3 regions of the Streptomyces sp. NPDC057617 genome follow, and region 2 is predicted to be linked to each of the others. Evidence: riboswitches for the same ligand, from Rfam matches in the RefSeq annotation. Region 2 holds a riboswitch; each other region holds the start of a gene.
The links. Region 2 has a riboswitch for cobalamin ahead of ACFU9P_RS31665 (CbtB-domain containing protein). Riboswitches for the same ligand answer to the same signal wherever they lie in the genome.

Region 1 (3,266 bases), on a different contig from region 2:
CCGGATGCTGCGCGACCTCGCCGCCAACAGCGAGGCGCCCAAGGCCTTCGGCAGGCTCAACTCCCGCAAGACGCCCGCCCTCGCCATCACCGTCTCCGTCGTACTGATGGGGATCGGCGTGGTCCTCAACTACGTCGTCCCGGAGAAGGCGTTCGGCTATGTGACCTCGGTGGCCACCGCGGCCGGCATCTGGACCTGGATGATGATCCTGATCAGCCATATCCGCTACCGCCGCGCCGTGGAGGCCGGGAGGCTGCCCGCCTCGTCGTTCCCCGCCCCCGGCGGCGCGCTGTTCAGTTGGGTCGCGCTGGCCTTCCTGGCGCTGGTGACCTGTCTGATCGCGTACGACAAGGACGCGCGGATCTGTCTGTATGTGGCGGCCGTGTGGGCGGTGGGGCTGGCAGTCGGCTGGCAGACGCTGAAGCGGCGCGACCCGGCTGCTGTGCTGAAGGTCAGTGCAGCCGGCAAAACCAGCCCGTCCGGCGATTGAGACCAGCCCGTCCGGTAAATCCAGCCCGTCCGGCGATTGAGGACACCGCGTGGGCCGGCTCCGTCGTACCGGGGCCGGCCCACGCACGCGTACCAGGGCCCGCCCGCACCCCATCGCCCCGTTTATATTCTCTGCATGCTCACCATCACCCAGGCCCTGCACGACCAGATCGTCGCGCACGCGCGAGCCGACCACCCCGACGAGGCCTGCGGTGTCGTCGCGGGCCCCGCGGGCAGCGACCGGGCCGAGCGGTTCATCCCCATGCTCAACGCCGCGCGCTCGCCCACCTTCTACGAGTTCGACTCGGCCGATCTGCTCAAGCTCTACCGGGAGATGGACGACCGCGACGAGGAGCCGGTGATCATTTACCACTCCCACACCGCGACCGAGGCCTATCCGTCCCGTACGGACATCACCTACGCCAATGAGCCCGGCGCCCACTATGTGCTGGTCTCCACCGCGGACACCGACGGCGAAGGCCCCTTCCAGTTCCGCTCGTACCGGATCGTGGACGGCGAGGTCACCGAGGAGCCCGTCGAGATCGTCTGAGAGACTCGACGCAGAAACTTAGGCGGCAGGACCCAGGAAGCCGGTGCGAAACCGGCGCGGTCCCGCCACTGTGACCAAGCTCCGCTTGGCAGCCAGGAACTGACCTGCCGCCTTTCTCCCACCAGCCAGGGGACGCGGAAATCCCCCGGAGGAGGCCCTGTCGTGTCTGCCGTGCCCCGGCGCCGCCGCGCGTTCGCGCCCGCCGTCGTACCAGCCGTATCCGTCGCACTGGCCCTGCTGCCGCTCACGGCCTGCGGCGGCCCCACCGCCGACGGGTCCACGCAGGGGAAGCCCGCCGCGCCCGGCTTCCCGTACACCGTCACCAACTGCGGGGTGACGACCACGTATCAGGCGCCGCCGAAGCGCGTGGTCACCATGAACCAGCACGTCACCGAGATCATGCTCGCGCTCGGTCTGGAGAAGTCCCTGGTCGGCACCGCCTGGCTGGACGACCGGATCCTGCCCGCGTACGAGAAGGCGTACAAGAGCGTGCCGGTCCTCGCCGAGGAGTATCCCTCCAAGGAGAAACTCCTCGCTGCCGCACCCGACTTCGTGTACGGCGGGTACGCGAGCGCCTTCGACGCGAAGGACGGCCGTAGCCGCGACGACCTCAAGGCGGCCGGTATCAACACCCGGCTCAACCTGGAGAACTGCACGGACGGCCGGACCTCGATGGAGGACGTCTACCGCGAGGTCGAGGAGACCGGCCGTACTTTCGGCGTCCCGGAGCGCGCGAAGCGCTGGATCGCGGACGCGCGCGCCACGGTCGCGTCCACCGCGGGCGGACTGAAGGGCGTCAGGCCCGTGCCGGTCTTCGTGTACGACAGCGGCGACCGCACCGCGTTCACCGCGGGCGGCAAGGGCATCGGCAACGAGCTGATACGGCTGGCCGGCGGCCGCAATGTCTTCGCCGACCTCGACAAGTCCTTCGGCGACGCGACCTGGGAACAGGTCGTGGCCCGCCGCCCCGAGACCGTCGTCATCTACGACTACGGCTCGACGACGGTCGCCCAGAAGGAGAAGCGCCTCCTCGACGACCCGGCCCTGAAGGACATCCCGGCCATCAAGAACCGCAGCTTCGCGGTGATGCCGCTGTCGGACGTGGTCCTGGGCGTACGAGCGCCGGGCGCAATCGAACGCCTGGCAACCCAACTCCACCCGGCGCGGACGAAGTAACGTCCGATGCCCAGCGATCCCGAGCCTTCGCCGGCGGCGAAACCAGCCGGTCCGGCATTCGAGGACACCGCGGCAAAACCAGCCCGTCCGGCGTTTGAGGACACCGGGGTCCGGGGCGAAGCCCCGGTTTCGGGAAGGGGCGGGGTGGGGGAGAAGCCCGCCGCAGGCGCTCCCCGGAGCTCCGCCGGAACCGGCTCGGAGGCTTCGCCCACGCCCCCGGCCCCCGCCCGGCCGCAGCCCGGGGCCCGGCGGCTTCGCCTGCCCCTGGTTCTCGGCTGCCTCGCCGTCGCGCTCTGCGCCGCCGTCGTCGCCGCGCTCGCCCTCGGCTCCGTGTGGATTCCGCCCGGGCAGGTCGTCGCGGTCCTCACCGGGCGCGCGGAGCCCGGCCCGTTCCGGACCATCGTGCTCGATGTGCGGCTGCCGAGAGTGCTGCTGGGGGCCGTCGTCGGGGGCGGGCTGGCCGTCGTCGGGACCGTTCTCCAGGCGCTCGTACGGAACCGGCTCGCCGACCCCTTCCTGCTCGGGATCTCCTCCGGCGCCTCCACCGGTGCCGTGCTGGTCCTCGTGCTCGGCATCGGCGGCGGGGTGACCACCACCGTCGCGATGCCCGCCGCCGCCTTCGCCGGGTCGCTGCTCGCGCTGGCGCTGGTGTACGGGCTGGCCCGGCGCGGCTCCACGATGAGCGGGGGCGGGCTCGTCCTCGCCGGGGTGGCCGTCTCGTACATCCTCTCCGCGCTCACCACCCTGATCCTGGTCGTCTCCGCCAGGCCCGAGCACTTCCAGGAGGCCCTCTACTGGTCGCTGGGCGGCCTCGGCAGCGCCCGCTGGGCCACGCTCGTACCGCCCGCCGTCGCGCTCGTCGCGGGCACCGCCCTGCTCATGGCACTGGCCAGGCCGCTCGATCTGCTGCTGGCGGGGGAGGAGGGCGCGACCGTCCTAGGGCTCGACACCTCGCGCTTCCGGGCCGCGGTCTTCGTACTCGCCTCCCTGGTCACCGCCGTGATGGTCGCCGCGAGCGGCGCGGTCGGCTTCATCGGGCTGCTGGTGCCGC
Region 2 (3,266 bases):
AGGCGTACGAGACGGACGACGGATGCGGCAGCACGCGCAGCGCCCCAGCCCCGGCCCCCGCCACAGCCCCCGCTGCCGCCTCCGCCCCCGTAACTTCCATGAGCGTCCGCCCGATCCCGTAGAACATCGGGTCCCCACTGGCCAGTACGCACAGCCGCCGCCCGGCATGAGCCGCGAGCACCCCCGGTACGGCGGGCCGCAGCGGCGAGGGCCACACCACCCGTTCCGCCGCGCACTCGTCGCGCGGCAGCAGCTCCAACTGCCGGGCGCCGCCCACGATCACGTCGGCCGCGCGCAGTGCCGCCCGACCGGGCGCGGAAAGTCCGGCCCAGCCGTCGGCACCGATCCCGACGACGGTCACGGGCGACACCGGTGTGCTGGGTCTCAACGCGCGCTGCCCACCGGCGGCGTCACCCCGTCAGCTCCCGTCCCCGGTCCCGTACCCGAGGCGGCCCGCGCGGCCCGCGGCGCGAGCACCCGCTCCGCCAGCGCCCCGAAGATCAGCCCGAAGGCCGTCCACAACAGCGCCTGTACACCCAGCGAGGCGAGCCGGAATTCCCAGAGGAGAGCCGCCGGGAAGGTTTCCCGTACGGCATCGGAGTTGGCGGGCAGGACAAGACACGCGACCGCCACGGCGGCCACATATCCGGCTCCGGCGACGACGGACGCGTTCCAGTTGCCCAGTCTCGGAGCGAGCCTCCGGCCCGCGATGACGGCGATGACGGCCAGCAGCACACTGAGCACGATCATCAGGAAGAAGAGCGTGGTGCGCTTGCCGATGGTGTCCGGGTTGCCCACCGCGGGCGGGGTCGCCGGATACTTCAGGAACGGCACCAGATAGACCGTGGTGAAGGCCGCGCCCGCGACCAGCGCCGCGGTCGCCCTCGGCCCGAACCGGCCGATCCTGCCCAGACAGACGGAGAAGACCAGCGAGGCGATGCCGCCGAGGGCCACTCCGTACACCAGGACACCGGTGGCCAGCCCGAACGTCGACTGGACCGGCCTGCTGACCAGCTCCTCTTCCTCCTCTGCCGGCTGCTCCGCCGCGGTGTGCCCGGCGTGCTCGTGCGCCGCCGGTGCGGACTGGGTCTCCTCCAGCGCGATGGAGTCCCGTACGGAGGGCTCACCGGCCACATACGCCAGCGCGAACGCGAAGAGTCCGGCCAGCACGCCCGCGACCATGCCGCGGACCAGGAGAGTTCTGACGGTGGAGGCATGCATGTGCGTGATCTCCGTCAGCCGTCAGTGACAGGGGAATCCGAGCAGATGACGGCCGTCATGCACCCACTCGTGCACGCCCTCCCCCGAGAACACCGAGGTGGCACCCTGTTCGGCGCCGACGAAGTAGAACAGGACCAGCATCAGGGTGCCCACGAACACGGCCCACGGCAGCACCGCGCGCAGTGGAAGCGGTGTCACCGGAGCGGTGGCGCCGGCACCGGTGGTGACGGACGGAACGACCGGCGGCGCGATGGACTCAGCCATGACGGAACCTCCTTGGGGAACTCGCGTCCCATTCAGTGGAGCTCGAACGACGGCCGTCGGGTCTGACTCACCGGGCTCCGCACCGCCACCGCGCTGTTACGCGGCGGCCGGCACCCGGCATACAGTGGCGCGACCGTGCCGGACTCTCACCGGACTTCCGTCTTGCCGTCGTATATACCGACGTGAAGGTACCGCGATCCGGCAGACCGGCCAAGAGGCCCTCGGCGCGGCCCCGACCGACGGCGGGCCCGCGAGGGAACCCCGACCGGCGGACCGGCCCGACTGGGCGCCCCGCCCGATCGGGAGACAGGCCCAACTGGCGGGCCGGGCAGGCTTGGAGGGCGGGCCCGGCAGGCCCGGAGCGAGGAGAGCCGTATGACGACCCGGGTGATGTTCATCTCACCGGCCATCAGCACAGCGCTGCGCGAGGCCCGTTTCGCCACGACGGAACCTACTGAGGCCGTTGAGCCCGACATCGAGACCTCCGGGACAGTCACCGACACCTCCGGAACCGCGACCGCGACCGACGCCCTGGATCCGCTGGACGCCCTCGATCCGCTCGGGCTCCGGCAGGCCGAAGCGGTACGGGAGAGCTTCCCCCGTACCGCCACCGCCACCCTGTACGTCTCCCCCTCGGCGCGCTGCCGCCGTACCGCCGAGGTCCTCGGCCTGGACGCCGCGCCGCTGCCGGACCTCGCGCCCTGTGCGATGGGCCGCTGGCAGGGCCGGACGCTCGACGAAGTGACCGCCGCGGAACCGGAGTCGGTCGCCGCGTGGCTCTCCGACCCGGCCGCCGCGCCGCACGGCGGGGAGTCCCTGCGTACCTTCCACACCCGCGTCGCCCACTGGCTGGACACGCTGGGTTCCGAATCAGCAGGCAGTAGGCACGTCATCGCCGTGGCCGAGCCGGACATCATCCGCGCCGCCGCGGTCCACGCCCTCGGCGCCGGCCCCCGGTCGTTCTGGCGGATCGACATACAGCCGCTGTCCGCCGTCGAGCTCAGCGGGCGCGGCGGCCGGTGGAATCTCCTCGGCGGCCGCCCCCTGCACACGACCGCCCCCTGACCGGCCGGCGCACCCGCTACGGCCGGGCCCAGCCCGGGTCTCGGCCCATCGCGGCCAGCAGCGCATCGAACGGACTCGCGTCCTCCGCCACCGGCACCGGCTCCCCGAACACCCCCATCTTCCGCCCCATCGGCGCCAGAGCCCTGAACTCCTCCCCGACCACATCCAGAAGCACCCCGGCCGGCTCGTACGGCTGCCCCGTCGCCCGTGCCAGATCCCACCCGTGCACGGTCAGATCGCCGAGCACCATCGCGCCGACCGTCCTGGCCGGAAACCCCATGGCCCCCGAGGTGCCCTCCTCGGCGCCCGGCGCGTCCCACGCGTCGATGAGCCGTACGGTCTCCTCCGCGAACCGCTCGCGCCACGCTCCCTCCAGAGGCTCGGGCGGGACCCCGAAGTCGGCTTCCTTCTTCGCCGCCAGCGCCTGGAAGTTCACGACGACCTGGAGGAGATGGGCCGCCAGCGCGCGTACGTCGTACTCGCTGCACGGCGTCGGCGCGCCGAGCTGCTCATCGGTGATGCCACGGACGACGGTGACGGTACGGTCCGCCGCCGCCTCCAACAGTCTGCTGATCTTGTCGCTCATGGCCCGACCGTACGAACCGCCGCCGTCGGCCGTCTTGAACAAACACGACAGCAAACACGACAGGCCGCGGCGGACAAACGCGGCATAGGATCCGGCCATGGCAGGTCCGCGGCGCGACACCCGGGGCATC
Region 3 (3,266 bases), on a different contig from region 2:
GAGATGGTGTCCACGGTCATCGGGGCGGGCCGGGAGACATCCCCCGCGAGGACCGGCGGCCGGACATAGCGGGTGCCGTACGACTGGACCCAGCCGTGCCGGGTGACCAGGAATCCGGTGAGGCGCTCGGCGAAGTACCGCACCATGTCGTCGCGTTCGGGCTCGCCGTGCACCAGGACATCGATGCCGGACTTCTCCTGGAAGGCGATCACCTCGCGGATCTCGGCCCGGACGCGCTCGTCGTAGTGAGCCATGTCCCGCCGCCCCGCCCGCAGTTCGGCGCGGGCGGTGCGCAACTCGGCGGTCTGCGGGAACGATCCGACGGTCGTCGTCGGCAGTGGCGGCAGTCCGAGCCGCTCGTGCTGCGCGGCGGCGCGCTCGGTGTACGGCTGCTCCCGGCGGGCGTCCGCGTCCGTCACGGCCGCGCAGCGGGCCCGTACGACGGGATCGTGGGTGACGCCAGAGGAGGTCCGGGACGCCAGATCGGCGCGGTTCGCCGCCAGCCGGGCGGCGACGGTGTCCGTGCCCCGTGCGAGACCGCGGGCGAGGGTGACGACCTCGTCGGTCTTCTGGCGGGCGAAGGCCAGCCAGCGGGTGAGCAGCGGATCGAGATCCTTCTCGGCTGCGGTGTCCAGCGGGACGTGGAGCAGCGAGCAGGATGTCGACACATCGACCCGCTCGGCGAGACCGAGCAGGGTCGCGAGGGTGGTCAGCGAGGCCGCGAGATCGTTGATCCACACATTGCGCCCGTCCACCACCCCGGCGACGAGGCGCTTGCCGGGCAGTCCGCCGACCGCCGCGAGATCGGCGAGATTGGCGGCGGCGGGGCCGGTGAAGTCCAGCGCGAGCCCCTCCACGGGCGCCTTCGCCAGTACGGGCAGGGCCTCGCCGAGCCGGTCGAAGTACGAGGCGACCAGCAGCCGGGGCCGGTCGGTCAGCGCGCCGAGGCGGCGGTAGGCGCGGGCGACCGCGTCCAGTTCGGCGGGCGTACGGTCCTGGACCAGGGCGGGCTCGTCGAGCTGTGCCCACTCGGCGCCGGCCGCCCGCAGATCGGCCAGCACTTCCGCGTACACCGGAAGCAGCCGGTCGAGCAGGGTGAGCGGCTCGAATCCGGCGGCCACCCCGGGCGCGGGCTTGGCGAGCAGCAGATAGGTGACGGGGCCGAGCAGCACCGGCCGGGCGCCGGTGTGGCCGAGCGCGAGGGCCTCGCGCAGCTCGCCGCTCTGCTTCGCGGAGTCGGCGCTGAAGACCGTGTCCGGGCCCAACTCGGGGACGAGATAGTGGTAGTTGGTGTCGAACCACTTGGTCATCTCCAGCGGCGCGGCGTCCTGGGCGCCACGCGCCATGGCGAAGTAGCCGCCGAGCGCGTCGGCCTCGACGGCGGCCCGGTGCCTGGCCGGGACCGCGCCGACCATGACGCTGGTGTCGAGCACATGGTCGTAGTACGAGAAGTGGCCGGTGGGCACTTCGTCGAGTCCGGCGCCGGCCAGTTCGCGCCAGGTGTCGCGGCGCAGCCCGGCGGCGGTCTCCCGCAGCGCGTCCGCGGTGACCCGGCCCTTCCAGTACCCCTCGATCGCCTTCTTCAGTTCCCGGTCGGCGCCCTGGCGGGGGTAGCCATGGACGGTGGACCTGGGCATGGGCGCGGGCCTCTGACCCGGCCGGTCCGACCGGGATGCCGCGGCTGCGGACGTGGGTGTCACGGGACTCTCCTTCGCGAGTCGTACGGGAACGATCCCGGCGGAACTCGTGTGCAGCGAAGGAACGGAGGCCGGGGCGGGTGCCGCACACCATGTGCCGCACTGCCATGTGCGGCGCACATATATGCCGTGCACCTATGTGCTGTGCAGCCATGTGCCGCGCAGCCATGTGCCGCGCAGCTATGTGCGACGCAGCCATGTTGCGTACCGCCATGTGCGACGCAGCCATGTGGCGCGCGCCCGCCCGTATCCGCCGACCCGCCCACGAGGTCACCGAGATCTCCGTGCGCGGTCCTCGCACACGGGCAGTGGCAGGTCTTCGGACTCGCGGGCGCGCCTCGTGGCCGTACGCGATGTGCGTACGCGGACAAGGCACCTACTGGCCGTCGCTTCCCGGACGCGGTGCGTCCAGTGCGTATGACGGCGGTCGTTCCCACTCACCGCTGCGGGGCAGTCCCGGATTCCCACCGGGTTCCCTCTTGCGACGCGCCTGCCTGGCGGGCAGGGCGAACCGACTGCGCGTCCAGCATAGGTCCGGAACGCGACCTGCTCGAAACGTGGGTCCTGAATACTGGCGCCATGGTCCACGAAGACGAACCGGTACTGCTCGGCCGGGCGGGCCGTACCGCCCGTATCACGCTCAACCGGCCCCGCGCGCTCAACGCCCTCACCCACCCCATGGTGCTGCGGATCTCCGAGGCGCTCGCCCGGTGGGAGGACGACGAGAGTGTGACGGCGGTGATCATCTCGGGCGCCGGCGAGCGCGGGCTGTGCGCCGGCGGCGACATCCGCGCGATCCATGAGGACGCGCGCACCGGCGGCGCCGCCTCACCCGCCTTCTGGCGCGACGAGTACCGGCTCAACGCCCGGATCGCCCGCTTCCCCAAGCCCTATGTGGCGCTGATGGACGGCATTGTGATGGGCGGCGGCGTCGGTGTGTCGGCGCACGGCACCGTCCGGATCGTCACCGAACGGTCGGCGGTCGCCATGCCCGAGACCGGCATCGGCCTCGTCCCCGATGTCGGTGGCACGTATCTCCTCTCGCGCGCGCCGGGCGAGTTGGGCACCCATCTCGCCCTCACAGGGCGGGCGGTGGGCGCGGCCGACGCACTGCTCTGCGGCCTCGCGGATCACTTCGTACCCTCGGAGCGGCTGGACGCCGTACGGACCGCCCTCGCCGGCCCCGACGTACGCGAGGCGGCGCACGTCACCGAAACGGTACGGGGGTACGGGACGGCCGCGCCCGAGGGCCAACTCGCCGCGGACCGTGAGTGGATCGACCCCTGCTACGCGGCCGGCACGGTCGAGGAGATCGTCGAGCGGCTGCTCGCCACCGGTCTGCCCGCGGCGAAGGAGGCCGCCGAGACGATCCTGACCCGGTCGCCCACCGCGCTCAAGGCGACGCTCGAAGCGCTGCGCCGGGCCCGTCCGCTGCCGACGCTGGAGGAGGCGCTCGACCAGGAGTACCGGGCCTCGTGTGCCGCGCTGGCGACGCCCGATCTGCTGGAGGGGATCAGGGCGCAGGTCATCGACAAGGACCGCAGGCCGCGCTGGTCACCGAAGGAGCTG

Region 1: another riboswitch for cobalamin. It lies ahead of ACFU9P_RS18060 (ABC transporter substrate-binding protein); the one in region 2 lies ahead of ACFU9P_RS31665 (CbtB-domain containing protein).
Region 3: another riboswitch for cobalamin. It lies ahead of metE (5-methyltetrahydropteroyltriglutamate--homocysteine S-methyltransferase); the one in region 2 lies ahead of ACFU9P_RS31665 (CbtB-domain containing protein).

Annotation. Positions count from the first base shown of each region.
Region 1 covers NZ_JBHVGV010000006.1:392,325-395,590, reverse strand. The annotation lists gene ACFU9P_RS18070 (amino acid permease) at 1-490, shown strand, start outside; gene ACFU9P_RS18065 (Mov34/MPN/PAD-1 family protein) at 626-1,039, shown strand; cobalamin riboswitch at 1,035-1,162, shown strand; gene ACFU9P_RS18060 (ABC transporter substrate-binding protein) at 1,211-2,215, shown strand; gene ACFU9P_RS18055 (FecCD family ABC transporter permease) at 2,360-3,266, shown strand, end outside.
Region 2 covers NZ_JBHVGV010000017.1:102,228-105,493, forward strand. The annotation lists gene cbiE (precorrin-6y C5,15-methyltransferase (decarboxylating) subunit CbiE) at 1-361, opposite strand, end outside; gene ACFU9P_RS31660 (CbtA family protein) at 385-1,221, opposite strand; gene ACFU9P_RS31665 (CbtB-domain containing protein) at 1,243-1,485, opposite strand; cobalamin riboswitch at 1,525-1,683, opposite strand; gene ACFU9P_RS31670 (histidine phosphatase family protein) at 1,861-2,550, shown strand; gene ACFU9P_RS31675 (TIGR03086 family metal-binding protein) at 2,567-3,136, opposite strand; gene ACFU9P_RS31680 (DUF6597 domain-containing transcriptional factor) at 3,234-3,266, shown strand, end outside.
Region 3 covers NZ_JBHVGV010000009.1:366,228-369,493, forward strand. The annotation lists gene metE (5-methyltetrahydropteroyltriglutamate--homocysteine S-methyltransferase) at 1-1,637, opposite strand, end outside; cobalamin riboswitch at 1,990-2,228, opposite strand; gene ACFU9P_RS23835 (enoyl-CoA hydratase/isomerase family protein) at 2,277-3,266, shown strand, end outside.